Regions from separate parts of the Dorea sp. YH-dor226 genome, predicted to be linked through region 2. Evidence: predicted binding sites of a transcription regulator. Region 2 holds the regulator's gene; each other region holds the start of a gene.
What was found. Region 2 encodes HrcA, which represses chaperone genes, less so after heat shock. Its sites were predicted from a motif close to TGTTAGCACTCNNNNNNNNNGAGTGCTAACA; they were not measured.

Region 1: ABE547_RS14065 (Hsp20/alpha crystallin family protein) is a predicted target of HrcA. The motif match lies at 2,730-2,760, and genes of this name have one in related genera.
Region 3: ABE547_RS02680 (Hsp20/alpha crystallin family protein) is a predicted target of HrcA. The motif match lies at 5,284-5,314, and genes of this name have one in related genera.

What each region holds. Positions count from the first base shown of each region.
Region 1 is NZ_JBDOHS010000026.1:4,332-14,839, forward strand. Features, by position in the region: partial or broken gene ABE547_RS14050 (TnpV protein) at 1-89, opposite strand, end outside; partial or broken gene ABE547_RS14055 (IS256 family transposase) at 103-1,008, shown strand; gene ABE547_RS14060 (DUF308 domain-containing protein) at 1,555-2,088, opposite strand; gene ABE547_RS14065 (Hsp20/alpha crystallin family protein) at 2,161-2,601, opposite strand; gene ABE547_RS14070 (MarR family winged helix-turn-helix transcriptional regulator) at 2,942-3,373, shown strand; gene ABE547_RS14075 (co-chaperone GroES) at 3,585-3,872, shown strand; gene groL (chaperonin GroEL) at 3,898-5,511, shown strand; gene ABE547_RS14085 (flavodoxin family protein) at 5,617-6,120, shown strand; gene ABE547_RS14090 (MarR family winged helix-turn-helix transcriptional regulator) at 6,172-6,699, shown strand; gene ABE547_RS14095 (citrate/2-methylcitrate synthase) at 6,671-8,014, shown strand; gene ABE547_RS14100 (DUF445 family protein) at 8,008-8,886, shown strand; gene ABE547_RS14105 (helix-turn-helix domain-containing protein) at 9,361-9,546, shown strand; gene ABE547_RS14110 (helix-turn-helix domain-containing protein) at 9,628-10,508, shown strand, end outside.
Region 2 is NZ_JBDOHS010000005.1:147,464-157,971, forward strand. Features, by position in the region: gene dnaK (molecular chaperone DnaK) at 1-1,778, opposite strand, end outside; gene grpE (nucleotide exchange factor GrpE) at 1,841-2,542, opposite strand; gene hrcA (heat-inducible transcriptional repressor HrcA) at 2,559-3,602, opposite strand; gene ABE547_RS06410 (hypothetical protein) at 4,305-4,598, opposite strand; gene ABE547_RS06415 (replication-associated recombination protein A) at 4,729-6,048, opposite strand; gene ABE547_RS06420 (tRNA threonylcarbamoyladenosine dehydratase) at 6,068-6,784, opposite strand; gene ABE547_RS06425 (polysaccharide deacetylase family protein) at 6,819-7,457, opposite strand; gene ABE547_RS06430 (MATE family efflux transporter) at 7,747-9,108, shown strand; gene ABE547_RS06435 (flavin reductase family protein) at 9,122-9,712, opposite strand; gene ABE547_RS06440 (putative manganese-dependent inorganic diphosphatase) at 9,745-10,508, opposite strand, start outside.
Region 3 is NZ_JBDOHS010000002.1:172,500-183,007, forward strand. Features, by position in the region: gene ABE547_RS02665 (DNA polymerase IV) at 1-869, opposite strand, end outside; gene clpB (ATP-dependent chaperone ClpB) at 860-3,454, opposite strand; gene ABE547_RS02675 (J domain-containing protein) at 3,566-4,585, opposite strand; gene ABE547_RS02680 (Hsp20/alpha crystallin family protein) at 4,701-5,150, opposite strand; gene ABE547_RS02685 (FprA family A-type flavoprotein) at 5,770-6,936, opposite strand; gene ABE547_RS02690 (aminotransferase class I/II-fold pyridoxal phosphate-dependent enzyme) at 7,032-8,243, opposite strand; gene ABE547_RS02695 (C39 family peptidase) at 8,265-9,179, opposite strand; tRNA gene ABE547_RS02700 (tRNA-Pro) at 9,397-9,471, shown strand; tRNA gene ABE547_RS02705 (tRNA-Gly) at 9,482-9,552, shown strand; gene ABE547_RS02710 (signal peptidase II) at 9,635-10,114, opposite strand; gene ABE547_RS02715 (hypothetical protein) at 10,115-10,405, opposite strand; gene ABE547_RS02720 (S8 family peptidase) at 10,432-10,508, opposite strand, start outside.

The sequences.
Region 1 (10,508 bases), on a different contig from region 2:
ACATCTATAATCTCTACTGCTCTGCTACGAATATTATTCATTTTCCCGACCCATTCAAGCCGATTTTCTGCCTTTAGCTGTTCTGTTACTGTAACTCAGGACATGGAAGAAAAAATACTTTCCATGTATGCCAAAGGAATGACCACCGGAGACATTGAATCTCACATGCGTGAAATGTATGATATTGATATTTCTGACAGCACAATCAGCAGAATCACAGACAAAATCCTGCCGATTGTAAAGGAATGGCAGGAACGCCCTCTGGATGAAGTGTATGCCGTTGTATTTATGGATGCCATCCACTATCATGTCCGCAGCGAAGGACGTATTGTAAAACGCGCAGTCTACATAGCCCTTGGTATCGACATGAATGGAAAAAAGGACGTCCTTGGCATGTATGTTGGAGAAAACGAAAGCGCCAAGTTCTGGCTCTCCATCATGAATGGACTAAAGAACCGCGGAGTTGAAGATATCCTGATAGCATGTGTGGATGGACTAAACGGATTTCCACAGGCAATTGAAGCTGTTTATCCAAAAACAGAAATCCAGCAGTGCATTATTCATCAAATCCGTAATTCAACGAAGTTTGTTTCCTACAAAGACATCAAAAAGCTGATGGCTGATCTGAAGCTTGTATATGCGGCTCCAACGGAAGAAACAGCTTTAAATGAGTTAGAATTGTTCAAAGATAAATGGGATTCCAAGTACCCGAAAATCTATAAATCCTGGCATGATAACTGGGCGACCCTGTCCACATATTTTAAATATCCGGAGGCAGTAAGACGTCTAATTTACACCACAAATGCCATTGAAGGATTCAATCGTCAGCTCCGGAAAGTGACCAAAAGCAAGACCGTTTTTCCGTCAGATGACAGCCTTTTGAAAATGCTGTATCTGGCAACCCTGGATATCACGAAAAAATGGACCGGGCACAGGCAGGACTGGGGGCAAATCCACTCCCAGCTTGAAATCTATTTTGAAGAGCGTCTGATTGGACGCAACCTGTAAAACCAGCTTGTTTTGGGCAGGTTTTATTGACATGCCCAAAAACTCCTGTATAATGCAGATATGGGCAGAATCCGGAAAATCGGCTCTGCCCATTTGTAACTATTCACAAATCTTATATCAGTTTTAAACGTTTACACAAAACTTGAAACGGTCTCGATATGGATATGAAAAAGTATTTCAAAGAAATCGCAATCTTAATTGCACAAAAGTTGGAAGTTTTCTTAAAGAGCTTCGAAAAGAAAAGAATATTACACAGGAACAGTTGGCAGAAAGCATGTGATTGATGGCGCGTTTTGGTTTGAGTAGGAAAAACATGGGAAGTTAGCAATAAAACATTACGCGAGTAAACTCGCATAAGATGATTTCCACTTCCCAGACATCTGATTTCCAGATTTCCGGAAGTGCGATTTCATCGCACAAGAATATTCAAATTGTTTTTGGAATTAGGCATTCGTTAAAAAAGGCTGCACACAATTTTGTATGCAGCCGAATCTATATGAAGAGGTGCCTTTTTTCCTCCTTGGCAATGTTATTTTTTGTTATATTTTATATCCAGAAGCGATTGGAAAAGCATCCACGCATGACAGATACAATACCCTGTAGGATCAGGAAAAATCCGATTACCCAGGCCATAGCTGCAATACTTGCAAATGGATGTGTGAATGACAGAAAACCAATCACAGTCAGAAGGATTCCAAGTACTGTAAACCAGCCCCAGCCCTTTACTCCCAGTTTTTGAAGGTCAAAGGAATTAACCAGTTTGGTGATACCTGAAAAAATCAGCCACATTCCTAAAATAAAGGAAATAGTCATTGCTGTAAACCATCCATTTCCCAAAATGAATAAAGACATCAGTACGGTTAGAATGCCGTCAGCAAGAAACCAGCCAGATCCTGCCATATAATCATGACCGGCTGCAAATATCACAATATCTATAATGCCGGAAAACATCATGGCAACTCCAAAGATAATGGGAAGACCATAAAGAATTTTTCCGGGATTCCTCAAACATCCGATCCCGGTTATAATCAGAAAGATTCCGGCTAAAATCCATAATACTCTTGATGTCGTTTTACTCATATCAAAAACCTCTTTTCCGATTGCATTTGGCTTTTAAAACAGGCAGGGGTTTTATTCCCTGCCCGTTTGAGATTAACCTTCGATGGAAATATAATGTGAGTTGTTTTCTACTGCCTTCTGCTCTTTTGGAACAGTAAAGGAAAGAATACCATTTTCAAATTTCGGATGGATGTCTTCTCTCTGAACATTATTTCCTACATAAAAGCTTCTGCTTACATTTCCGGTATAACGCTCGCGGCGGATATATTTTCCTTCCTTATCTTTTTCATCTTTATCCAGACCTTTTGCTGCACTTACAGTTACATAACCGTTTTCAAGCTGGATCTGAATCTCGTCTTTCTTAAATCCAGGAAGATCAATTGCCACTTCGTAAGCGTTGTCTTTTTCCTTCACATCAGTCTTCATGATATGGGGAGCATGTTTTCCATACAATTTTTTATCGATGTCCGGAAAAGCAAAATCATCCATAAAATCATCAAATAAATTTTCTCCAAAAATACTAGGCATTAACATAAGTCATATCTCCTTTCATGACATAAACTAAAGTTTGCACTATCGGAGAAACCCGAAGTGTTGATTTATGAATATCAGGAAGAAAAATCATATTCTCTTTCTTTGTTCTATGCGTAATATAACATATGAATTAGCACTCGTCAATAGAGAGTGCTAATAATTGTGTGAAGATTTTGTGAACTTTGCGAAATAAAATAATTACTGATATTAGATTCAGCGGAATAGATTCCAGATGTTAATCATTAATTAAGAGGAAACAAAAAAGTCGTTTAAAATTAAATGGTGACGAATTATTAAACTTGTGATAGAATGAAAAAAACATTGAAAGAAGCTGAACTAAATGGATACACAAATTGATATCATATTGCAGGGAGGACAGTTTAAAAAGCTGTTAGAGGAACAGAGCGTTGAATTACGAGAAAAATATGATATGAAAAGAGCAGAACTGGAGATATTATATTTCCTGTCAAAATGCGGAACACATAATACCTCTACGGATATCCACCATCAGTTGATGATGAACCGTGGACATATTTCGCAGGCAGTTGACAGTCTCTGCAGGAGAAATTATCTTATTGCGATACCGGATAAGAATGATAGAAGATATATTCATTATGAAATATCTGATTATGCGAAGGATCTGGTAACAGAAATGACGAAGAGAAGGGAAGCAATGAACGGGATGATTTTAAAAGGTGTGTCGGAAGAAGAATTGAAGGTTTTTCGGGAAGTATCGGAAAAAATCAGGAAAAATATAAATGAATTAATTTAGATGATCAAAAGATGCAAAGTAATGGTTAAGGTGCTTCGCATCTTTTTTAAATTATTTTGGAAACCTATTGACAAGAGAAATACAGATGATATAATACTTTAAAAATAAATAATTTAAAAATAAAACATGTTTCGCGAGAAACATATTTTTTGCGAAACACGATGGCACTCAACAAGCAAGAGTGCTAACAAAAGAAAGGCAGGTTATTCATATGAAATTAAAACCATTGGGTGACAAAGTAGTTCTTCAGTATCAGGATGTTGAAGAAAAGACAGAATCAGGAATCATTCTGCCAGACAGCGCAAAAGAAAAATCGCAGGAAGCTGTAGTAATCGCAGTTGGTCCGGGAAAATGTAAAGACGGACAGAAAGTTCCCATGCAGGTAAAAGAAGGAGATAAAGTCATTCTTTCCGAATATGGCGGAACAGAAGTAAAAATTGGCGACGAAGAATATAAAATTGTAAGTCAGGACGATATTCTGGCAATTGTAGAGAAATAGAAAGTGTTGAAAGAAGGAAATTATCATGGCAAAAGAGATTAGTTTTGATATTGATGTTCGAAAAAAGATGGAGGCCGGTGTAGACAGACTGGCAGATACAGTAAAGGTAACATTGGGGCCAAAAGGAAGAAATGTTGTACTGGATAAATCTTACGGTGCACCATTAATTACAAACGATGGTGTGACCATTGCAAAAGAGATCGAACTGGAAGATCGTTTTGAAAATATGGGCGCACAGCTTGTAAAAGAGGTGGCTACCAAGACAAACGACATTGCAGGAGATGGAACAACAACAGCTACAGTTCTGGCACAGGCACTTGTAAAAGAAGGAATGAAAAATATCGCAGCAGGGGCAAATGCCATTGTTTTAAGAAAAGGAATGAAGAAGGCAGCAGATGTGGCTGTACAGGCAATTGAAGAAATGAGCCATCCTGTTACTGGGAAGGATCATATTGCAAAAGTAGCTGCAATCTCTTCCGGTAATGAAGAAGTCGGTGAGATGATTGCCGATGCAATGGAAAAAGTCGGAGAGAACGGCGTTATTACGATTGAAGAATCAAAGACCATGAAGACGGAGATCGACGTAGTCGAAGGTATGCAGTTCGATAATGGATATCTTTCCGGATACATGTGTGATGATAAAGAAAAAATGATCGCCAACATGGAGGATCCTTATATCCTCATGACTGATAAGAAGATTTCAAATATCCAGGACATCCTTCCCATTTTGGAAAATGTGATGAGAGAGAGGAAAGAACTCCTCATCATTGCAGAAGATGTGGAGGGAGAGGCACTTACCACATTGATTGTCAACAGACTGAGAGGTACCCTGAAGGTCGTTGCTGTAAAGGCACCGGGATATGGTGACAGCAGAAAGGCAATGCTTGAAGATATCGCAACACTTACCGGCGGTCAGGTGATCATGGAAGATCTTGGCCTTGAACTTAAAGATACCACGATGGATATGCTTGGCCGTGCAAAATCTGTAAAGGTTACAAAGGAAAATACCACGATCGTAGACGGTGCCGGGAACAAGGAAGACATTGATGCACGCATCGCCAGCCTGAAGAGACAGATGGCTGAAACAACATCCGATTTTGATAAAGATAAACTCATGGACCGTATCGCGAAGATGGGCGGAGGCGTTGCAGTGATCCGTGTCGGCGCGGCAACAGAAACAGAAATGAAAGAAGCTAAATACCGCATGGAAGATGCCATGAACGCAACAAAAGCAGCCGTATCGGAAGGCATTATCTGCGGTGGCGGATCTGCATATATCCATGCACAGAAAAAGGTAGAGGAACTGTTAGCAGCCCTGGAGGGTGATGAGAAGACCGGAGCCAGAATCGTAGCAAAGGCACTGGAAGCACCACTGTATACGATTGTGGAAAATGCAGGTCTGGAAGGCCCGGTTATCGTAGACAAGGTAAAGAAGAGTGAGCCTGGCATGGGATTTGATGCAGCCTCAGAAACCTTTGTGGATATGATGAAACAGGGTATTATTGATCCGGTGAAGGTAACAAAGAATGCATTAATGAATGCGGTAAGTGTGGCAGCTACACTTCTTACTACAGAAGCTGCGGTAGCGGACATTAAGGAAAATACACCTGCGCCGCAGCCACAGCCGGAAATGTATTAAAGAGAACAGGTAAAATCAAATCATTGGCGAGCAACAAAATGGGGAGATGGCTGGTACATCTCCTCTTTTTGTTCGCTTCTGTTTTTATGTGAAATGAGGTCCATTATGAAATATGCAGTTATATATCAGTCAAAAAGTGGCAATACACGTTTAATAGCAGAAAAGATCTATGGTGCTTTAAATACAGAGGATAAAACAATTGTAGATATTGATACAGAGCAGGATATACCTGCGGCGGATGTCTATCTGATCGGGTTTGGAATTCATGGTTATTCCTGCAGCATGGATATCTCAGATGTATTTGAGCAGATTACAGGCGGAAAATATGCAGTGTTCGTTACCTGCGGTTATGTGCCGACAGAACAATATAAAGAAAAGCTTGAAAAAAATCTTGAAGTCTGGTACCCGGATGAGGGAGAGTATCTGGGAATGTTTCTCTGTCAGGGGAATGTGGAGTCAGATAGAAGGAAAATTATGATCAGCCAGATGCCAAGTAAAGAAAAAGAGATGCAGCAGATGTTTCGACTGGGAAATACCCATCCGGATGAAGAAGATCTGGAAAATGCGGTTGATTTTGCCATTAAAATTCAGGCAGAAATTGGGGATTAAATAAGAAAATAACATGTATTGATGTAAATAAAAAGAGAGGAGCGGTTGAAGATGCCAGAGCAGAGAGAAATATTGAATGCAAATGAAATCAGAAAGTTTACAAATGAATTAACCTATCGTCGGTATCTGATGAACAAAGGAAAAATACAGGAACTGTTTCGTAAAATGACTCTTCAGGAGTATATTGCTTTGTATACTATAGAATCTGAGAGAGAAAATTCTCCGAATAATAATGGGAGAACGTATTTAAAGGATTTATCAGAAAAGATGCAGCTGACAATACGGCAGACATCAAAAATGGTAGAAAAGCTGAAAGATCGTGGACTGGTACTGTGGTCTTATGAAGGAAGCGGAAGTGAAGGAACATATGTGACTGTTACAGAAACGGGACAGAAACTGTTTAAGGGTCAGGAAATGATTCTGAGAGAATGTTATGGAAAAGTGATCAACAAATTCGGAAAAGATAATTTGATCATGTTATTAAAAATGATGAAACAACTGGATAACCTGATGTGCAGCGAAATAAAAGGGATGGGAGAGGTCGATTCGTATGGGAGAGCTGATGAAGCGGATGAATGATTATGCTGTGCAGAATGAAGCTATCTGCCGGAAAAATGATCATATTGATCCTAGATTGTATGAAGAGTTTGGTGTTAACCGGGGGCTGCGGGATGAAAATGGAAAAGGTGTGCTTACCGGTTTGACTAAGATTTCCCGTATTGTATCATCATGTGTGAAAGATGGAGAAAAAGTACCTTGTGACGGGGAATTGTGGTATCGTGGATATAAGGTAGAAAAATTGATTGGCAATCTTGGAGAAGAACAGCTTGGTTTTGAAAAGATCGCTTATCTTCTGTTGATGGGGGAATTGCCTTCAGAAGATGAAGAAAAAAAGTTCCGGGAAGTGATTGGCACATGCAGAACGCTTCCAACGAACTTTACCAGAGATGTTATTATGAAGGCACCATCTGAGGATATTATGAATTCAATGACAAGAAGTATTCTGACACTGGCTGCTTATGATAAAAAGGCAAAAGACATCAGCGTCAGTAATTCGTTGCGGCAGTGCATCCAACTGATTAGTGAATTTCCACTCCTTGCTGTATATGCATATCATGCCTATAATCATTACGAAAAAAACCAGAGTATGTATATCCATAATCCGGATCCGAAACTGTCTACAGCTGAGAATCTTCTAATGATGCTCAGGCATGATCAGAAATACACACCGGTTGAAGCGAAAGTTCTGGATACTTCATTGATTCTTCATATGGAACATGGCGGCGGAAATAATTCTACTTTTACAACCAGAGTGGTGACCTCTTCCGGTTCAGATACATATTCAACAATTGCTGCCGCTATGTCATCTTTGAAGGGACCGAAGCATGGCGGCGCAAACATAAAAGTTGTGGAGATGATGGATAATATACGGGAAAATGTAAAGGATTTTTCTGATAAAGAAGAAATATCAGCATATCTTATGAAGATAATTGACAAACAGGTATTTGACAAAAAAGGGTTGATTTACGGAATGGGACATGCGGTGTATACATTGTCGGATCCAAGAGAAAGAGTATTTAAAAAATATGTGGAAGCGCTGGCAAGAGAGAAAGGCCGGGAGAGCGATCTCCAGCTCTATGAGAATGTTGAAGTGATTGCACCTAAACTGATTGCAGAAAACAGAAATACTATAAAACGAGTGAGCCCGAATGTGGACTTTTACAGCGGATTTGTATATGACATGCTAGGCATTCCACGTGAATTATATACTGCGATTTTTGCAGTAGCGAGGGTAGTCGGGTGGAGTGCGCATCGTATGGAAGAACTGATCTGCACAGATAAGATTATCCGTCCGGCTTATATGAGTGTTATGGAGGAAAAAGAAAAATGTTAGAAAAACTGGCAGGACCCATTATAGGGGCATTGATTGGATACTGTACTAATTATATCGCTGTCAAAATGCTGTTTTATCCTAAACAGGAAGTCAGAATCTTTGGACGAAAACTTCCTTTTACTCCGGGGGCAATTCCTAAAGGAAAGCCAAGGCTTGCCAGAGCAATCGGAATTATTGTGGCGGACGATCTTCTAACGGAAGATGATATTAAACAGAAAATGATTTCTTTGGAAACAGAAAATGCTGTTGTGGATCAGATTGTTCAGGGATTATCTGTTGATCTTCATACCTGTGTTTCAAAAGTATGTTCGTCCGAGTTGAATTATGAAGAGATAAAAAACAGATTGATTTCTGAACTGTCCAGCCAGATCCTTGATTCTGTTCAACATATGAATCTGGATAATCTTATTGTTCAGGAAGCCGGAAAAGCTGTTAAAGCCAAAACAAAGGGCTCCATGTTGGAAATGTTTCTGAATGATGAAATGCTTAATTCCCTGATACAGCCTGTTGGAGGAGAAATAGTAAAGTATATTAATGAAAAAGGACCAGATTTTATAAAGGAAGAACTGGAAACTAAAATTGATACGTTAGGAGAACAATCTGTCATAGATCTCTGTAACCATATGAATATTTCGGAAGGAGCCGTTCGAAAAATAGTAGCAGATTTTTATCACAAAGCAATTGATTCTGTCATCGGAAAGCTGATCGGTAATTTGAATATTGCAGAAATTATCGAAGATAAAATCAATGCTATGAATGTAGATAGTCTGGAGAAACTGGTGCTGACTGTGATGAAAAAAGAATTGGATACAATTGTAAATCTTGGGGCTTTAGTAGGTGCAGTTTTAGGAGTTTTAAATATTATTATATAATTTCTTATGTAAAGAAGATAATGATTGTAAACTAAGTTTTCATGGATGAATGAAAAGATATATATGATATAGCACAAATAGGACAATAGGACAACAGGAATTTACTGTGTAGTTGTGATTGTATTGATGAACACTGTTTGTAAGAGATAACCTCCAGTTTATCTGTTTCTTAAAATGACAATATCATGGAATAAATACAACATAATGAGAACATGTTACCTTCGTATGATTCGATTCATACGGAGGTTTTCTTTTGCCCATTTTTCTCATCTTGACTTTTTTTAACTAAAACATGTTGTATAAGCCCCTCTGAAACTTTGGATATATAGAGGGACATTTATATCCGCGAGCAACGAGCCAAGCGGACATGCTTGCATGTCCATTTGGCGACTGCCGCGAGAGCCAAATGCCCCGTCACTTGCGGGAGTATTTGGAATGCCGCCTCTAAAATAATGAAATGTGAGGTAATGACATATGTCAGAGAAAAGATGTTATACAGTAAAAGAGTTACAGGAAATTCTTGGAGTCAGCAGACCGACAATATATAACCTTCTGAAGAAAAATGAGTTTCGGTGGATCCAGCTGGATGGCGGAAAGTACCGTATTTCCAAAAAGAGCTTTGATGACTGGCTGGATAAGCTGCCGGAATCTTCCAACTAATCTCCTATCCGGATGAAAAATCGACATCCTAAATTTTTTTGAAAAAGTGCGATATGGTATGGGAAGAAGGAGGAAAGCTTCATGGATGAGAAGGGAAAAATGAATACCGGGGAATACGAAGAACTGATAAAGGAAGTGAAAGCAAACAGCCCATACAAGAGGCTGTCTTCTGCGAAAAAGAAATGGATGAGTGTTTCTGAGATGGGCGAGCTCCTGGGGCTTAAAAAGACGGATCGGTATTGGCTGGTACATAAAAACTTTTTTGAGACCAAAGAGATTGCCGGAAAGATGCGGGTCAATATTGAGAGTTTTGAAAAGTGGTATGCGAATCAGATTAAATATCATAAAGTCACCGGCGAAGAACCGGGGAAGGAATTGAAAGAATGGTCCTATTCTGTTCCGGAGCTTGCAGAAATATTGGAGCTTACGGATGGTGTTGTTTATGATCTGATCAAGCGGAATAATATCGAGGTCGTGATTGTGGATTACTGGAAACGTGTACCCAAAGCTGCATTTCAGAAATGGTATGACGGACAGTCCAGATACCGCACGAAGGAGGATAAAAAGAGGGATGCGGAAATGGAGGCCGCAACTCTCACTATGCCGGAAATGGGCAGACAGCTGGGAATCACCAGAAATCAGGTATATGGCATCCTGAATAGTCAAAAGTATCAGCATTTCTTTGAGTTCGTTACGATCGCTGATCGAAAAAGAATCACGAAGGAAAGCTTTCAGAAGTTTCTGGACGGACAGGATGAATATCATCTGGATCCGGCGAACGATTATGAAGAACTGGCAATGGAAGAAAATGTGGCACTGGCGAATTATCGGAGAAAGAAACTGGCACAGACCGGGGAACGAGGAAGGAATGGCAATCTGCAGTATCTTACTATAGATGAAGCAGCCTTTATGGCAAAGGTCAGCCGGTCCATGATAAATGTCTGGTACACAAAAGGATATTT
Region 2 (10,508 bases):
GCCTGATATGCTGCGCCAGCCTGCTCATACATCTTGGTAAACAGTTTCTGTGCGCTCTCTGTCAGTTTTTCTTTTCCAGCCTTAATCTCAGCGATCTCAGAATCTGACATATTATCCATATTTACTTTTTCAAGTAATTCTTTTAATGCTTTGCAATCAGCTTCTACAGCAGCCTTATCAGCGCCGTCAAGCTTATCTCCTACTTCCTGCAGAGCCTTTTCTGTCTGGAATACCATAGCATCTGCTTCGTTCTTTGCATCGATTCCTTCTTTACGTTTCTTATCCTGAGCCTCAAATGCTGCAGCCTCTTTTACAGCCTTATCGATCTCTTCATCAGACATGTTGGATCCTGCAGTGATCGTGATATGCTGCTCTTTTCCGGTTCCGAGATCTTTTGCAGATACATTTACGATACCATTTGCATCGATATCAAATGTAACTTCGATCTGTGGGATTCCACGTGGAGCCGGTGCGATTCCGTCCAGTCGGAACTGTCCCAGAGACTTGTTATCTCTTGCGAACTGTCTCTCACCCTGTACAACATTGATATCTACGGCTGTCTGATTGTCAGCTGCTGTAGAGAAGATCTGGCTCTTCTTTGTCGGGATTGTTGTATTTCTCTCGATCAGTCTTGTTGCAACACCACCCATTGTCTCGATAGACAGTGACAGCGGAGTAACATCCAGAAGAAGGATATCGCCTGCGCCTGTATCGCCGGCAAGCTTACCACCCTGAACGGATGCACCAAGTGCAACACACTCATCCGGGTTCAGAGATTTGCTTGGCTCTTTACCAGTCAGACGTTTTACTTCTTCCTGTACAGCCGGAATACGTGTGGAACCACCAACCAGAAGTACCTGGCCAAGTTCGGAAGCTGAGATACCTGCATCAGACAGTGCTCTCTGCACCGGCTCAGATGTCTTCATTACAAGATCATGTGTCAGTTCATCGAATTTTGCTCTTGTGAGGTTCATATCAAAGTGCTTCGGACCTTCTGCTGTAGCTGTGATGAACGGCAGGTTGATGTTGGTTGTTGTTGCAGAAGACAGCTCTTTCTTAGCCTTCTCTGCTGCTTCTTTTAATCTCTGAAGTGCCATCTTATCTGTAGATAAGTCTACACCTTCCTGTTTCTTGAATTCAGCGATCATGTAGTCTGTAATCTTCTGGTCAAAATCATCTCCACCAAGTCTGTTGTTACCTGCGGTAGACAATACTTCGATAACACCGTCACCGATCTCAATGACAGATACGTCAAATGTACCTCCACCTAAGTCATATACCATGATCTTCTGCTCTTTCTCATTGTCAAGACCATAAGCAAGAGCTGCAGCTGTAGGCTCGTTGATGATACGTTTTACATCAAGACCTGCAATCTTACCTGCATCCTTTGTTGCCTGACGCTGAGCATCGTTAAAGTAAGCCGGAACTGTGATAACAGCCTCTGTTACTTTTTCTCCCAGATATCCTTCTGCATCTGCTTTCAGTTTCTGAAGGATCATTGCAGAAATCTCCTGTGGAGAATATTTCTTGTCATCAATTGTTACTCTGTAATCAGAACCCATCTCTCTCTTGATAGAAGAGATTGTTCTCTCTGCATTTGTAACTGCCTGACGTTTTGCAGGTTCACCTACGAGACGTTCTCCTGTCTTTGTAAATGCTACAACGGATGGAGTTGTTCTTGCGCCTTCTGTATTGGCAATCACGGTCGGCTGTCCACCTTCCATAACTGCTACACAACTGTTTGTCGTTCCTAAGTCAATACCAATAATTTTTCCCATGATAAATATCCTCCTGATTTCATTTATTTTGCCATCTGCTTATTCTTACCAAGCTGCTTTTGTTAATTTGCTACTTTTACCATACTGTGTCTCACTACAGAGTCACGGTACATATATCCCTTCTGGAACTCTTCAGCGACGATGTTCTCGCCCAGGTTCTCATCCTCCACATGCATGACCGCATTATGGAAATTCGGGTCAAACGGCTGTCCTACCGCTTCGATAGGTTTCACCTCGATTCCTTCCAGAGTGGTAATCAGTTGTTTGTAGATCTTTTCCATTCCCTGGACAAATGGATCTTCTTTTTCTTCTTCTTTGACTGCTCCCAATCCTCTTTCGAAATTGTCAATCACCGGAAGAATCTTTTCTATGATATCTTTCGCACCTACTTCGTACATCTGAGACTTTTCCTTCTCCGTACGTTTGCGGAAGTTATCAAACTCTGCCATCGAACGAGCAAGCCTGTCTGTCAGCTCTTCTATCTTCTCGTCCTTTTTATCTTTTTTCTTTTTACCAAACAGCTTTTTGCCGGATTTCCCGGTTTCTGTTGCTTCTTCAGAATCTTCTTCTTTGTCTTCTGCTTCTTCTTCTGTGGTCTCTTCCTCGCCTGCCGCCTCTTCTTCGCTGTCAGCTTCCGCTTCGACTTCATTCTCTTCCGTCTCTGCTTCCTCTTTCGCTTCTTCCTGCTGGCCTGCTGCTTTCTTTGCTTCCTCCACAGCTTCCTTTACCATCTCTTCCTGGCTTTTTTCCTGATTATTTTCCAAGGGTTATTCCACCTTTCTATTCATTCTTATGAAACATCTGATCCAGTTCATTTTGCAGACGCTTCATAGACTTTAACACATGCTCATAATCCATTCGCTTCGGTCCGATAATACCTATCGTTCCCTTCATTCCGTCTCCCAATTCATAGGTCGCGGTAACTACGCTGCAGTCTTTCATATTCTGTACCGGCGTCTCATCTCCGATGTATACCTGAATTCCGGTATTCTCATCCTGCGACAATGTCCGGGTCACCAGCTCAGTCAGCTGCTGCTTTTCCTCAAATGCACTGATGATCTCCTGTGCGCTCTGCTTGTCACTCAGTTCCGGATATTTGAAGATGTTCGTTGCTCCGCTGGTATAGATCTGCATCTCTTCATCAATCTGAATTGCATCTGCAACTGCATCCAGTACATTGCCGATCACCTGACTGTGTATACCGGCCTGTTCCTTCAGCCTTGCAATCAGTCCCAGATTGATCTCTTCGATGGACATGCCATTTAATGTTGTGTTCAAAAGCATATTCAGTTTTAACAGATTCTCGTTGCTGATTGGTTCCTCGATATCGATGATCTTATTCTTGATCACGTTACCGCCAAGAACAATAACTGCGATGATCTGCTCATCATCGACCATGGACAGCTGAATGAACTTGATCCGGTTGGCACTGTTTCTTGGTGTGGAAACCATCGTTGCATAATTGGTGCTGTTGGCAAGCACCTTTGCCGCCTGCTTCAGAAGCTGTTCCATCTTGTCTGCCTTTTCCAGCATCTGCTCCTGCATCTCATTCAACTCATGCTCTTTTTCTTCCATCAGCATATCTACATAGAGTCTGTAGCCTTTGTCCGAAGGGATACGTCCTGCTGACGTATGAGGCTGGATGATATATCCCATCTCTTCCAGATCCGCCATCTCATTACGAATGGTAGCAGAACTGAGATTCAGATCCGTATATTTGGAAATCGTTCTCGATCCAACCGGTTCTCCTGTCTCCAGATAATTCTGAATGATCGCATGAAGAATCTTCAGCTTCCGGTCGCTGAGCCCATCTGTCAATATCATCTGTTCCTCCTCCTTTCGGTTTTCCTCTGTTAGCACTCTGTAATTTTGAGTGCTAACATCTTTCGAATATTAAGATAGCACTCCATTTTACGTTTGTCAACACTGTTTATACTTTTTTTACAAAACAATTTTATACCTAAAATGGGAGCAGAAAATAAGGAATTGTCAGTGATACAGGCTATACTCCTTTCCATCCCATTTCTAGTCGATTTCAAATACCATCTCAAATTTCCAAAATCAATCTATACATGCATATAACCAATCTCTACATGCTAATAATTTTAGGGAAATCCATCAAGAAATCTCATTTCAAATCTGTACATGTAAATAATTCTGGGAAAATCCATCAAGAAATCTAATTTCATATCTGTACATGCAAATAATTCTGGGAAAATCCATCAAGAAATCTAATTTCTAGTATATGCATGAAAAAGCTTTAAAAAATTACCATCAAAATATCCAATATCAATTTCTTGATTGAAAAGGACGCAAAAACATACCATCAGGACGTCGAATATCACATCTATGATGGTATAGGTATACCACTATGATGGTATAGGTATATCTCTCTGCCATTGCCATCATGAACTCCCATGACAAGTACATATAATGAAAACAAATGTATCAGAAACGTTCGCCGACAGGTGCACAAAAAAATAAGAGATTGTCCTGCGACAATCCCTTATGCATAGCTTGCTTCTCTTAGCTGAGTTCGATCTTTTCAGCCTCTTCCGGTTTAAAATCGTTTCTGAGATCATAGATATTATGTCCAGTAGATTCGCTCAGTACTCTTCCCTCTAATGAATAGCAGCGGATGAATCTCTTGTTATCTACGGTTGACCAGTGCTCTACATCCCATGTAAGATATCCGTCTTCATCGGTTTTCTTTTCCTTCAGATACAGATCCACCTGACGACCATTCTTCATGATCTGAATCAGACCATCTGTTCCTGCTACTTCTACTTCTTCTTTTTTTACTGTGTCATAAATCTTCATTTTGTTTCCTCCTTAAATTGTTCCTGCTTCACATTTAATCAGTTCCGCATTCCCCTTGATTGCTCTGTAACGATTATACGCTTTATAATAGGAAAACACAAGAACCGTTCTGTCTTTTCTCACTTGAAATCTATGACTGTCTCTTCAGGTATTCCATCCACTCCCGGATCTCCTTCTCATGCCCGTTCTCACTCGGCTTATAAAAGGTTTCACCCTGTATCTCGTCAGGAAGATACTGCTGCTTCACATAATGATCCGGATAATCATGCGCATACCTGTAACCGACTCCGTGTCCCAGATTCTTAGATCCTTTATAATGTGCATCCTGGAGATGTGACGGAACCGTGGTTCTCTTCTGCTTCACACTTTCCATCGCGTCAAAGATTGCATTTGTAGCAGAGTTGCTCTTCGGAGCTGTCGCTACGTACAGTACAGCCTGTGACAGAATGATCTGTGCTTCCGGCATACCGATCCGTTCAACCGCCTGTGCCGCAGATACCGCTACCGTAAGTGCCATCGGATCTGCATTTCCCACATCTTCCGAAGCACAGATCATGATCCTCCTTGCAATAAACTTGATATCTTCCCCTGCATACAGCATCTTTGCAAGATAATATACCGCTGCATCCGGGTCAGAGCCCCGCATGCTCTTGATAAATGCGGATATCGTATCGTAATGATTGTCTCCTGTCTTATCATAGCGGACCACACGCTTCTGAATGCATTCACCGGCCACCTCAAGCGTCAGATGAATCTTTCCGTCTTCGCTCCTCGGCGTCGTAAGGATTCCAAGCTCTACCGCATTCAATGCATTTCTCGCATCCCCACCCGAGATGTCTGCCAGAAACTCCATCGCATCATCCTCGATCACTGCCTGATAGCTTCCCATTCCCTTTTCCACATCATACACCGCACGGTGTAAAAGCGTCTTAATATCCTCTTTATCCAGCGGATGCAGTTCAAAGATACTGGAACGTGAGATCAGCGCACTGTTCACCTCAAAGTAAGGATTCTCCGTAGTCGCACCAATCAGAATGATCGTCCCGTCCTCTACAAAAGGCAGAAGATAATCCTGCTGACTTTTATTGAATCTGTGAATCTCATCCACAAACAGGATCGTCTTCTTATGATACATCCCCTGCAGTTCCTTGGCTTTACTGACCACTTCCTCCATATCCTTTTTCCCGGCCACAGTTGCATTGATCTGGGTAAATTCTGCGCTGGTAGTATGCGCGATCACCTTTGCGAGTGTTGTCTTTCCGGTTCCCGGAGGACCATAAAAAATGACCGAACTCAACTTATCTGCCTTGATCGCGCGATACAGAAGCTTGTCTTTTCCAATAATATGCTGCTGCCCCACCACTTCATCCAGCGTGGTCGGACGAAGTCTGGATGCCAGAGGCGCTTCCTTTTCCATATTCTGTTCTCTCATATAATCAAATAAATCCATCTTCTTCCCCCTGTCCCTTCTAACACTCACAGATGTCCCGGATGACCTCTCCTGCAATCAAAAGGCCTGCAACCGGAGGAACAAAAGACACACTTCCCGGAATTGAACGCCTTTGTCCCTTTTCTTCTCCACTGTCCCTTCCGGAAATATCCACCGGCTTTTCTTTCGAATATAATACCTTCAGATGAAAGATTCCCTTTGCCTTCAATTCCTTTCGCATGACCTTGCACAGAGGACATACAGAAGTCTTACTGATGTCTGTGATTTCAAACATCTCTGCATGCAGCTTATTCCCCGTCCCCATACAGGATATGATCGGGATCTCATCTGCTTTGGCCCGTTCCACCAGTGCAAGCTTTGCCGTCACCGTATCGATTGCATCCACGATATAATCCGGTCGCTCCTCAAAGAGCGCATCCATATTCTCAGGAAGCACAAACATCTCATGCGTCACTACTTCCGTCTGCGGACAGATATCCCGGATTCTTTCTTTCATCACCTGCGTCTTATACTGCCCGATCGTACTGTGATACGCGATAGACTGCCGGTTAATATTCGTAAGCGACACCGTATCGTTATCCACCAGAATCAACCGTCCTACGCCGCTTCTCGCAAGCGCCTCAATACAATGGGAGCCGACGCCGCCGACTCCCAGTACCATCACCGTACTCTTTCTCAGCCTGTGAAGACCTTCCTCTCCGATCAACAGCTCTGTTCTTGAAAATTCATTTGCCATATCTTAACCTTTCGTCTACTTCATCTACTGTCAGCTAATCTAATATCAATTGATCTACCGTTACAAATTCATATCCCTTTTTCTGTAATATATCTATGATGCGAAGTGCCGCATCCACACTCGATCCGTAACAATCGTGCATTAAGATAATATCATTTTCCTCCGCTTCCGTCACTACCTTATTTACAATTTCATCGACGTTCTCAGTCGTCCAGTCCAACGGATCAATCGTCCACATGACCGGCATGACCTCTATCTCCAGTTCCAGATCCCTCTGCCACAGTCCAAATGGCGGCCGCATGTATTCCACATGCTCTCCTGTAATGGAGCAGATGACCTGATCTGTCAGTTCGATCTCCTCTCTTGCCTTTTCATCCGATACTTTTGTGATCTCCACATGATGATAGGTGTGGTTGCCGATCAGATGCCCTTCTTCATATTCTCTTTTCACCAGATCCGGATAACGTTCCGCATTTTCCCCAATCAGGAAAAATGTTGCTTTGACTCCCCTTTCCTTCAGTCCATCAAGAAGCCTTCCCGTACATTCCGCACTTGGCCCGTCATCAAATGTAATTGCAATCTGCGGTGCCTCTCGGACCATGGAGGAAGCTACATATTGAACAGCCTCTCCGATTGTCTCTTCCTGTGTATGTCCATCTGCGCTCCCTCCCATATACCCGGGGCTCTGTAATATCTCCCATATCTGAAACAGGCAGAACAGGCCGCCTGCAATACAGATCATACATAATATCCCAATTCCACCATCGACTCTGCGCTTCATGAACTCCTTTTTTCCCTCCTGCATACTGCTGATCCATGATATCCGGATCTCCCGGCGGAAATTCCCGCTACCTTATATATTATGAAGCCATTCAAATGTGTATGAACGCATTGCATTATATATACTATAATGATATAATACCCCGTGTTGTTCAGAATAAATGATTCAGGAGGGATCAATAATGACCGAAACACACACCAAAGAAAACAAAATGGGAACGATGCCTGTTCCAAAGCTTCTGATCTCCATGTCACTGCCCATGATGATCTCCATGCTGGTACAGGCTCTTTATAATATTGTAGACAGCATGTTCGTTGCAAAATTGAGCGAAGATGCTCTGACCGCCGTATCACTGGCATTTCCGGTTCAAAATCTGATGATTGCGGTTGCTGCCGGAACAGGTGTCGGTATCAATGCGCTGCTGTCCCGTAATCTGGGAGAAAAGAACTTTGAAGGCGCCAACAAAGCTGCACGAAACGGCATCTTTCTTGCCATTATCAGCTGCATCATATGTGCACTGCTTGGCACCGTCGGCTCACACTTTTTCTTTGCCATGCAGACAGACAATACAGCGATCGTTACATACGGAACACAATATATGCAGATCATCACCCTTTTTTCCTGCGGAATCTTTCTTCAGGTCACCCTTGAGCGACTGCTTCAGTCCACCGGAAAGACCATCTACAGCATGATCACACAGGGAACCGGCGCCATCATCAACATCATACTGGATCCTGTTCTGATCTTCGGACTGTACGGATTTCCAAGACTAGAGGTTGCAGGAGCCGCCATCGCAACCATCTTCGGCCAGATGATCGCAGTTACCATGTCCCTTTTCTTTAATATAAGAAAGAACAAAGAGATCAACATCAACTTAAAAGGATTCCGTCCGGATTCCCGAATCATCAAAACCATCTATGAGGTCGGTGTTCCTTCCATCATCATGCAGTCCATCGGCTCTGTCATGACATTTGGAATGAACAAGATCCTTCTGATGTTCTCTTCCACCGCAGCTGCCGTGTTCGGTGTATACTTCAAGCTCCAGAGCTTCATCTTTATGCCGGTATTCGGTCTGAATAACGGCATGATACCGATCATTGCCTACAACTACGGCGCAAGAAATAAAAAGAGAATCATGCAGACTGCAAAGATCAGTATTCTGATCGCCGTCTCCATCATGCTGATCGGACTGATCATCTTCCAGATCTTCCCGGAATTCCTGCTCCGGAATCTCTTTGATGCATCCGATACCATGCTTGCGATCGGTGTGCCTGCACTCAGGATCATCAGCTTAAGCTTCCTGTTCGCAGGATACTGTATCGTAGCCGGTTCCATCTTCCAGGCCCTCGGCAACGGAGTCTACAGCCTGATCGTCTCTGCCGCAAGACAACTGATGGTTATCCTGCCGGTGGCATACATATTTGCAAAAGTGTTCGGATTACATGCTGTATGGTGGGCGATCCCGATCGCAGAGATCGTATCCCTGACACTGTCGACGATATTATTAAGACGCATCTATCAGAAAAAGGTAAAGCCGCTGTAGGCCTTACCTTTTTTTAATATTTCTTCCTTTTTCCTTTCTTCGGCTTACGCACACTCCATCCGAATGTCCCCAGGGACTTCCCGAGCGCCAGATATTCTCCATGTGAGTAAGCCAGCAGTCCGGTATCGTTCAGGCTGAACTTCCCATTTTCGTCCATGTAATCTTCTTCAACCTGCACTGCCTGTACTTCTGCCAGGAACATATGATGGGAGCCCAGTTCTTTGACCTCTGTCACCTTACACTCAATATTGACCGGGCTTTCTTCTATGATCGGAGCGTATTGAAGCGTATTGGCCTTTCCGCGGGTCAGCTTCATCTCTTTCCATTTGTCCACATCCCGCCCAGACCGCACACCGCACCAGTCGGTCGCACGCCGAAGCTTCTCCGTCGTCAGGTTTACAACGAATTCTCCGCTTTCCCTTAACATATGGTAGGAATACCGTTCCGGACGCACAGAGATATATAGCATAGCCGGATTCGTACATACGGTTCCGGTCCATGCTACCGTAATAATATTGTCAGCACCGTTCTTATCCGCCGTACTGACCATGACCGCCGGCAGCGGATACAACATATTTCCAGGCTTCCACAATTGCTTCGCCATAACATTTTCCATCCTTATATCTTCTATTATTATTACTGCTGAATCTCACTGACCAGTGTCGGAATCAGCTGTTTCTTTCTGGACACCACGCCCTTTAAAATCATCGGATCGGCATCCTCTTTTAAGTCAAATGCGTCTGCAATGTATGTCTTTGCATTACTTCCACAACAGAGAAGCTCTGTTGATTCTCCTAGAATATCCGTCAGCATGAAGTATACCATCTGAAGCTGCTGTTCTTTCAGTACTTCCGGAAGATAAGGCTCCAGAACCTCTTTGACTTCCTGAAGTTCTTCCCTGCTCATGGAATTGATCTGTCCGACACCGAACTTTATATCATTCACGTTAAACTGCTTGAAATCCTGGAAACAGATCTCTTCTGCAGTTTTTCCGGAGAGACTGCTGCCAGCCTTGAACATTGCCTGTGCCATCTCCTCCAGATTGATCTCAGCGATGGCCGCAAGCTGATTGGCAGCTGCTTCGTCCACCGATGTACACGTCGGGGAACGGAACAGCAGGGTATCCGAGATGATCGCAGAACACAGAAGGCCTGCGATAGTCGGCGTGATCTCTACCCCATATTCCTGATACATCTGATATACGATCGTAGCCGTACATCCCACCGGCTGATTACGGAAGAATACCGGCCCTATAGTCTCGATGTTGCCCAGTCTGTGATGATCGATGATCTCCACGATCTCTGCCTCTTCAATTCCGTCTACTGCCTGGCTCTTCTCATTATGATCCACCAGGATCACTTTCTTCTTACTTACGCTCAGAAAACGTCTTCTTGATATAA
Region 3 (10,508 bases), on a different contig from region 2:
CCCGCCTTCTGCCCTGCTTTTCTCAGTCTGCCTCCCACACTGGCTGCCAGTTCTTTCAATACGGCTTTTGCTTCCTCTTCCGTAACCACATCTTTTGGCAGTGTCGTAGAATTACCGATTCCTTTTGCCTCCGCCTTTTCCGTCTCTACCATCGAATGATCGATCCCATTGGCGAATTCCCACAGTTTTCTGCCATGGCTCTTCAGATGCAGTTCCAGTATCACAGGATCCGTATGGGCCAGATCCCCGATTGTAAGAATCTCCAGCTTCTGCAGCGTCTCTACACTGGAGCGGCCTGCCATATAGAGCTCCCCAATCGGAAGCGGCCACATCTTTTCCGGAATTTCTTCCGGAAATAATGTATGTACTTTATTCGGCTTTTCAAAATCAGATGCCATCTTCGCCAGAAGCTTATTACAGGATATACCGATATTTACCGTAAATCCAAATCTCCGATACACTTCATTCTTGATCTCCAGTGCGCCTTCCACAGGCGAATGAAACCGTCCAGCAATCCCGGTAAAATCCATATAGCACTCATCCACGCTTACCTGTTCGATCCGGTCTGTATAGCTTCGAAGGAAATCCATCAGCTTCTCACTGTATTGATGGTACAGCTTATGATCCGGCGGCTCCATCCGAAGATTCGGACACTTACGAAAAGCATTCACAACAGGTTCCCCCGTGTGAATGCCGTATTTTTTCGCCGGAATGGACTTCGCCAGCACCACACCATGGCGGGACTTCTGGTCCCCGCCGATAATCGCAGGTATGGTACGGATGTCCACTTCGGCTCCGTGTTTCAATTGTTCTACTGCCGTCCAGCTAAGATAAGCGGAATTAACATCGATATGAAATATTATTGACACACGCTCTGACTCCTTGCTACAAGCTTTCCGTCTTCCACGTCTATTACGATCATATCTTCTGCTCCTACATCTCCCTGAAGCATCAGCTTTGCGGCCAGTGTCTCTACATGCTTCTGCAGGTAACGTTTCAGAGGCCTTGCTCCGTAGGTCGGATCATAACCGCCTTCCACCACATAATTCTTTGCGGCGTCTGTCAGGAATACCGAGATCTCCTTATCGGCAAGACGTTTATTGACATCTGCTATTAATAAGTCAATAATGTCATAAATATTGTCTTTCGTCAATGGTTTGAACATAATCGTCTCATCCAGACGGTTCAGGAATTCCGGTCGGAAGTGTGCCCGAAGATCTTCCATGACCGCCTTCTGACTTGCTTCACTGATATTGCCGCAGTCATCAATTCCATCAAGCAGATAAGAAGAGCCGATATTGGAAGTCATGATCAGGATCGTATTCTTAAAATCTACCGTCCGGCCCTGCGAATCGGTGATTCGCCCGTCATCCAGTACCTGAAGCAATACGTTGAATACATCCGGATGTGCTTTTTCAATCTCATCAAATAATACAACAGAATACGGTTTTCTTCTGACTGCTTCCGTCAGCTGTCCACCTTCATCATATCCGACATATCCCGGAGGCGCTCCGATCAGCCGGGACACGGAATACTTCTCCATGTACTCACTCATATCGATACGCACCATATTGTTTTCATCGTCAAAAAGGCTTGCTGCCAGTGCTTTTGCAAGCTCTGTCTTACCCACACCGGTTGGTCCGAGGAAGAGGAAGGAACCGATCGGCTTTGTCGGATCTTTGATACCGGCTTTGGATCGAATGATCGCTTCCGTTACCAGCTCGACACCTTCATCCTGCCCAATGACCCGCTTATGAAGCTCTTCTGCCAGATGAAGTGTCTTGCTCCGCTCGCTTTCATTCAGCTTTGCAACCGGAATTCCCGTCCAGCGGGATACGATCCGCCCGATCTCATCATCCGTTACACTTTCATGTACCAGTGACAGATCTTCATCCTTTACCTTATCCTCTTCTGCCTCCAGCTGTTTCTGCAGTTGCGGAAGTCTTCCGTACTGCAGCTCTGCCGCCTTTTCCAGATCATAGGAATGCTGTGCTTTTTCAATCTCTTTGTTCACCTGTTCTATCTCTTCACGCAGCTTCTGAACACGTTCAATTCCGACTTTTTCATTGTCCCACTGTGCTTTCTTTCCGGCAAATTCTTCTCGGAGTTCTGCCAGCTCCTGCTGCAGATGTTCCAGCCTTTCTTTGCTCAGACGGTCGTCCTCCTTCTTCAGTGCCGCCTCTTCAATCTCAAGCTGCATGATCTTGCGCTGCAGCTCATCCATCTCTGCCGGCATGGAATCAAGCTCCGTCTTAACCAGTGCACATGCCTCATCTACCAGGTCGATCGCTTTATCCGGAAGGAAACGGTCTGAGATATATCGATCTGACAATGTCGCGGCTGCTACCAGTGCCCCATCGGTAATCTTCACCCCATGGAACACCTCATACCGCTCTTTCAGACCACGCAGAATAGAAATGGAATCTTCCACCGTCGGCTCATCTACCTGAACCGGCTGGAACCGACGCTCCAGTGCTGCATCTTTTTCAATATATTTTCGGTATTCGTCCAGTGTAGTCGCCCCGATACAGTGAAGCTCTCCTCTTGCCAGCATTGGCTTGAGCATATTTCCTGCATCCATGGCACCGTCCGTCTTTCCCGCACCAACAATCGTATGCAGTTCATCAATAAACAGGATAATTCTTCCAGCGCTGTTTTTCACTTCTTCCAGAACTGCTTTCAGACGCTCTTCAAATTCACCCCTATACTTCGCACCTGCTACCAGGGCGCCCATATCCAGGGAAAAGATCGTCTTTTCCTTCAGTCCTTCCGGCACATCTCCGCGCACGATACGCTGAGCCAGACCTTCCACAACCGCGGTTTTTCCGACGCCGGGCTCTCCGATCAGAACCGGATTATTCTTTGTCTTACGGGAAAGTATCCGTATGATATTACGAATCTCTGAATCACGGCCGATCACCGGATCCAGCTTCTGGTCTCTGGCACGTTCTACCAGATCAATTCCGTATTTATTCAGGGTATCATAGGTCGCTTCCGGATTATCACTGGTGACCCGCTGATTGCCACGAACCGTGGATAATGCCTGCAGGAATCCCTCGCGGCTGATTCCCATTTCCCGGAATATCGTTTTCATCTCTCTGCTCGCGTATTTCAAGATGGAGAGGAAGAGATGTTCTACCGAAACATATTCATCCCCCATCTGTTTTGCCTCATCTTCCGCATGTACCAGAGCATTATTCAGATCCTGACCAACATACTGCTGACCTCCCTGGACCTTCGGGCGCTTCCGAATCGCTTCCTCCACACGATTGATCACGATATTCTTGTCGAGTCCCATTTTTTCCATCAGTTTCGCGATCAGACTGTCATCCTGAGTCAGCAACGCATAAAGCAGGTGCTCCTGTGCAATCTCCTGGTTGCCATAGTCCATTGCAATGCGCTCACAGTCCTGAACAGCCTGTAATGATTTTTGCGTAAATTTATTTATATTCATATAGACAACCTCCTTTGATATCATTGTGTTCTATTTACGATATAACAATACATCGTTTTGTTAGCACTGTCAAGTGGTGAGTGCTAATTTTCTGAAAATGAATAAGAAAAATTATGCTACCCCCTTTGCAGAACCGCCACATTCTTTTTCAAACTCCCGAAGCTTTCTCTTCGCCTCTTCACTCAGGTTCTTCGGCACCTGTATCTGCACCGTTACATACTGATCTCCCCGTTCATTCGGATTCTTCATGGACACAATTCCTTTCCCCTTCAATCGTATCCTTGTTCCCGACTGTGTTCCCGGCTGTATCTTGCACATCACATTTCCGTACAACGTCGGCACAAGTGTCTCACCGCCAAGCACTGCCATGGAAAACGGTATATTTATCGTTGTATAGACATCCTGCCCCTTTCGTTCATATCCCGGCCGGCTTCCTACCGTTACCTTAAGCAGCAGATCTCCCGGTTTTCCGCCGCCGGTTCCCGGCATTCCTTTTCCGCGCAGTCGAATACTCTTTCCGGTATCAATCCCTGCAGGAATATGCACTTTTAATGCTTTTCCTGTTCCGGTCCGGAAGTTTTCTCCTGACAGGTTCACTACCTTTTCGCAGCCGAACACCGCTTCATCAAAGCTTACTGATATCTCCGCCTTCAGATCCGATCCGTTCTGTCTGAATCCCTGTCTATAGAATCCGCCGTTTCCATAATCATTGTTTCCAAATCCGCCTCCCGAAAAATCTTTTCCAAAGAAATTTTTCAGGATGTCATCCATATCTCCGCCTTCAAAGTGATATTCATGATACATTCCGTCCGGCCCGGTATATCGATATGCACCTGACCTTCCATTTTCTCCATATCCGTACGCTCCCGCGTCTCCGTAGGTTCCCGCACCTCCGGCACCGGCATCAAACGCCGCATGGCCATACCTGTCATACAGCTTTCTCTTTTCCGGGTCTGTCAGTATCGTATATGCCTCGGTTGCTTCTTTGAATTTTTCAGCAGCCTGCTCATTGTCAGTATTGGTATCCGGATGATACTTTTTTGCAATCTTTCGGTAAGCTTTTTTAACTGCAGCCTCATCCGCATCTCTGCTTACACCTAAAACTTCATAATAGTCTCGTTTCCGTGCCATTCCTTTCCCTCCTTTCTTTTCCTGTTCCCGTTATTCTCATTTTATTCTATATTGACCGGAAGTGGAAAACACCCCGCAAGAACGCGCCTGCGGGGTACTTCTTTTCTCCGGAATCTTATCCCTCAATAGAGATATATTTATTTTCTTCCACTTTTTTCTTTTCATCTTTCGGCAATTTAAATGAAAGAATACCATTCTCATACTTTGCACGAATATCTTTTTCTGTAAGATTCTCTCCTACATAAAAGCTTCGGCTTACATTTCCGGCGTAGCGTTCACGCCTTACATATCTTCCTTCCTGATTCTTCTCATCTTTATCCAACCCTTTCGCCGCACTGACTGTCAGATATCCGTCTTTCAGCTGTATGGTAATCTCATCTTTCTTAAATCCAGGCAGATCCATATCAACCTCATACTCATCGTCAGTTTCCTTCACATCCGTCTTCATGAGATTTTTTGCACGCTTGCCATATAAAGCTCTGTCCGCGTCCCGAAATACCGGAAATGCAAAATCATCCATAAATTCATCAAACAAATTTTCTCCAAAAATACTAGGCATCATCATAAGTCATATCTCCCTTCAATGATAAATTAAATAATTATTAGCACTATCGGAGAATCCGAGGTGTTGTGTACATGAACAAAAGGATTACAAATCTATTTCTCCTCATTTGTTCTAGTTGTACTATAACACTTATTATTAGCACTGTCAAGCACAGAGTGCTAATATTTTTTATTTTTTACAATCTTTATAATCTTTTTCAGATGACTTCAATATCCAAAAATCTCTATCGAGTCATCTCGGATGCCTTTCTCAATTGACCGCATATGCAAAAATCCTCTTCCAGATCATCTTAAATACCATTTTGGGTTGACCGCATTTACAAAATTCTTCTTTCAAGTCATTTTCAAAATCTGATGCGACATAACTTTTATAATTATACTCTAAGATCCAGACCAGTTGGCTTTATGTCCCAAAAGGAAACTCAACCGGAAGATAAGAAGATAATAAAAAAAGAAATCCGTCACATAACACGGAGTGATGACGTTACGGCGAACGGCATACAAATGTTATGTAGGCAGATTTCTTTTATAGTTGAGACCGGGCACTTTGCGCCTTCGTGCGACAGTCTCGTTTTATTCTCTTATCTCTTCTGACAGGATCTATGATATCTGTCAGCGTCTTAAGCCTTATAATCACGGCAGAGTTCTTCTGCCAGTGCAGTCACCTGTGCTCTGCTCTCATCATTCAGTGCGGACAGGATACGTACAGTTGTCTCTGCAACAGTCAGTTTTTTGCTTCCTTCCAGCATACCACCCATGACTTTTGCAGCGGTCGGTGCCCAGGAACCATTTTCCATAAAAGCAACCATACGGTTCTGATAATTTCTCTCCGTCAGATGATTGATAAATTCTCTCATGAACGGGAAGATATCTGCATTATAGGTTGTCGTAGCAAGTACCAGCTTATTATAACGAAATGCGTCTTCCACGGCTTCTGCCATATCTGTACGAGCCAGATCATGAACTGCAACCTTCGGACATCCTTTTGCAAGAAGTTCCTGCTCCAGAAGTTCCACTGCTTTTTTGGTATTTCCATATACGGACGTATATGCGATCACAACACCTTCAGATTCCGGTTCATAAGAAGACCATGTCTGATAGAGACCAAGATAATATTCAAGATTCTCTGTCAATACCGGTCCGTGAAGCGGACAGATCGTCTGAATCTCCAGCGCGGAAGCTTTCTGAAGAAGCTTCTGTGCCTGCATTCCATATTTGCCAACGATTCCGATATAATAGCGACGTGCCTCGCATGCCCAGTCTTCTTCTGCATCCAACGCTCCGAATTTTCCAAAAGCATCTGCAGAAAACAACACTTTATCACAGGAATCATAAGTCACCATAACCTCCGGCCAGTGAACCATCGGAGCTGCAACAAACTGAAGCGTATGTGTTCCGAGAGAAAGCGTATCTCCCTCTTTGATTACCATACTTCTGTCTTCAAACGCGGTTCCAAAGAACTGCTTCATCATAGCAAATGCTTTGGCACTTGCAACAATCGTTGTATGCCCATACACTTCCATAAAAGCAGCAATATTCGCGGAATGATCCGGTTCCATATGCTGAACAATCAGATAATCCGGTTCTCTGTCACCAAGATATGTTTTTATATTCTCCAGCCATTCCTGTTTAAAACGTGCATCCACCGTATCCATGACAGCCGTCTTCTCATCCATGATCACATATGAGTTATATGCCATGCCATTTGGAACAATGTACTGACCTTCAAACAGATCAATTTCATGGTCATTTACGCCTACGTACTTGATATCGTTCGTAATATCCATTTTGCATTATCTCCTTTTCATTTTCACTGTAGAATAGTTTATCATGATTTTCTACCAGCAACAACCCCATCCGGCGCAATATCATGTGCTTTTTTCTATACATGGAAGACATATTTATCCAGTCTTTCAAAAGCCTCCTTTACTCTGACAAGAGGCAGTGCAAGATTCATGCGGATGCCGTATGGCTCCTGGAACATTCTGCCATCCTGCCATGCGACTCCGACGTTCCATCCTGCTTTGAGCAGCTCGTCCATTGACAGATTATGCTCTATACACCAATCTTCACAATCGAGAAACAGCATATAAGTCCCCTGTGGCTTGCACAACTTTATCCCACGATAGTTTTCCACAATATGTCTGTATGCATAATCCACATTGGCCGAAAGAACCTGACACAGTTCATTGACCCATTCATATCCTTCTGCCTGATATGCTCCGATCAGTGCATGCATGGAAAGTACATTCATCGTATTATAATGCGATTTGCTGCTCTTTGCACGTACCCGGTCTCTGAGACACTTGTTAAAGATAATATGGTAGCTTCCCACCAGGCCTGCCAGATTAAATGTCTTACTCGGCGCATAGACTGCAACCGTTCGGTTGCGTGCATCCGGGCTGACCGACTGGGTTGGAATATGCTGGTGCCCTTTCAGAATCAGATCTGACCATATCTCATCAGAGATCACTACACAGTCATTATTCTTATACACCTCCATTGCCTTCTCGATTTCCCATCTTTCCCATACTCTTCCACATGGATTATGCGGACTGCAGAATACAGCCACATGGATCTGATTGGCCTTTAATTTTGCGTCCATATCCTCGTAATCCATTCTCCAGATTCCTTTTTCATCTTTTTTCAGCGGACTGTGTACGATTCGGTATCCGTTGTTGGTGATACTCTTGGTAAATCCAACATACGTCGGACTGTGAAGAAGCACTGCATCTCCCGGTGCGGCATAGGCAGTCAGCGTCGATATCACACATCCGAGAACACCATTCTCATATCCGATATATTCCGGCAGAAGCCCTACCACATTGTTGCGGATCTTATGCCACCGGATAATAGAATCATAATATTCCTCTGGCGCATCAAAATATCCGAAAGCCGGATGTTCCACTCTATCCCTGATCGCCTTCTGTACGGTCGGAACCGTCGGAAAATTCATATCTGCAACCCACATCGGTATGACATCAAATCCTTCTTTCGGCGGGTCTGGCGCAAATCCTTCTTTCTTCCCGATTCCATCTACCGCAAGCGCATCTTTTCCATGACGATCCAGAATCGTCGTAAAATCATATTTTATCATCATGTATCCTCCTGTATCCTATGGTTTTGAATATATCCACATTGCCTTGATCTGATCCTTAATATCTGCAAATACCCACATTTTATCACTGTTGGTCTGGCTAAACGGATCATTTACTGCTACACTCCCATTTTCATATTCGGTCAGGACAATAAAGTGTCCGATCTTTGTAAAATCTCCGGGAGCTACACTGCAGATGATCGGATGTCCTGCTGTCAGTTCCGCACTCACCTGCTCCTCATTCAGATTCCCCTCATAACAGTTAAGATTCCAGGTTGCACCGGCCTCTTTCATAAATGCCCAGTATGTATTGTTCTCTTCATCCACATATCCATTCTGTGTTCCGTAAGCCGCCACCTTATCCGGAGTGATGGAAGGATCCTGATTCAGACCGGATGCCACCATTGCCATGCAGGTAGGGCCGCATCCACTGACTGCCACAATACTCGTTCCATATGGAGCATAGCCCCATCTTTCATCCCACTGGAGCAGTAACGGAATCGAACCATCCTGCGGCAGTTCACCGATTGATTCCGCACATGGCGTATCTTTTTTTTCTTCATAGTCTTCTACAAAGCTTACTGTCTCCGGGTTCTTATCCAACAGTTCAATCACTCCTGCCGGATATTGTGCCTGTTCTGCCTGCTCCCGGACACGCTCCACTTTCTCTTCCTGAGTTTCTTCTTTATTCTGCGATTCTTTCTGCTTCTCTTCTATACTCTCCCCTTCATATTTTACTGTTTCACTTTTCCGGCTGTCTGCATCCTTCGATGTCCGGACTGCATTCTCTGTTCCTTTTCCTATCTGCGGCAGACTGCTTCCTACCCCCACAATTCCCAAAAGCAATACCACCACTCCACAGATTACAAGTCTCTGATACAGCTGTTGCTTTCTTCTTCTCTTTGAAAATGTTTCTTTCTTCTTTGGCTCCATTTATATTCATCCCCTGAAAAATCGACTTATTTCGTAAAATTTACGCTGTTTATTATACAACACGTCCGTTCCTGTTACAACTTAAGGTTTCCTAAAGATTGTCTTAGTGCTAATTTTTTAACAATTTTTACATTTTTTTTAAATTAGGGGTTGCATTTTTCCCTGAAAGATGTTATTATTTAATTCGTTCGCAGGACAGATAAAAACAAAAAAATAACGGGGTGTGGCTCAGTTTGGCTAGAGCGCCTGGTTTGGGACCAGGAGGCCGCAGGTTCGAATCCTGTCACCCCGATATGATTTATGCGGGTGTAGTTCAATGGTAGAACACCAGCCTTCCAAGCTGGATACGTGGGTTCGATTCCCATCACCCGCTTTTTTGCTGCTCATTTACAGGAATCAATAAAAAAGGATTGTTGCATATCTTGACAGATATATTTTTCAACAATCCTTTTTATTCATTTCTTTTTACAGCGGGGTTCCAGCAGCTTCTTTCCTGCCATTACAAGCATTCCGGCCGCCAGATATGTATCTCCCAGATTTGCAGTCACATCCGCCAGACGCCCGGGTCCGGATTTCCACCCGATATAATCAACCACTCTGCCCCGCACCAGTCTGTCAAAGATATTGCTTGCTGCACCTGCACTGACCAGTGTCATTCCGGCTTTTTCCGTCCAGTGCCCTTTTCTGGAAAACCAGCATATATCCTCTGCAAGAACACTGACTCCGGATGCAATCGTAACATTTTTCACGACTTTTGGATACTGATCCAGAAAATTCAGCATAAATCCCTCATTATATATTTTCCGAAGCACCAGTCCGGTATCTCCCAGGTCTTTTTGCGTTCCCGCATCCAAAGTATCCTCCACATACTGCTTTACGATCATATCCACAGCAAATAACACTGCTGCCATCTGCAGTGTCCACGTACGGCGCATCTACTCTTCTCCCTGGATTCTGGCAATCATTGCTTCCTGCTTTTCTATCTCTGTATCTCTCTTTTCTATTTCTTCACAAAGATCAACACAGTCCATATCTGACACTGCACCGGCCTGAAATTTTTCGTATATCATTCTTCCGATATCAATCAGGTCTCTCTCATTGGCCCTTTTCAGTGACCGGATATCTCCCTTTATTTTCTGGATTTCCAGAGTATCACCTGTTTTCTTTCCAATATCTGATGCCACATCAGACAATCTTTTTCCTAAACCTTCAAAAAAATCTGCCATATCTGTCCTCTCCTTATTCTTCTGTTTTACAGCTGCCGCAGGATATCCAGCGAACGATACAGATTCATGGTTCCATATCCCCATTCACGATTCGGATACTCAG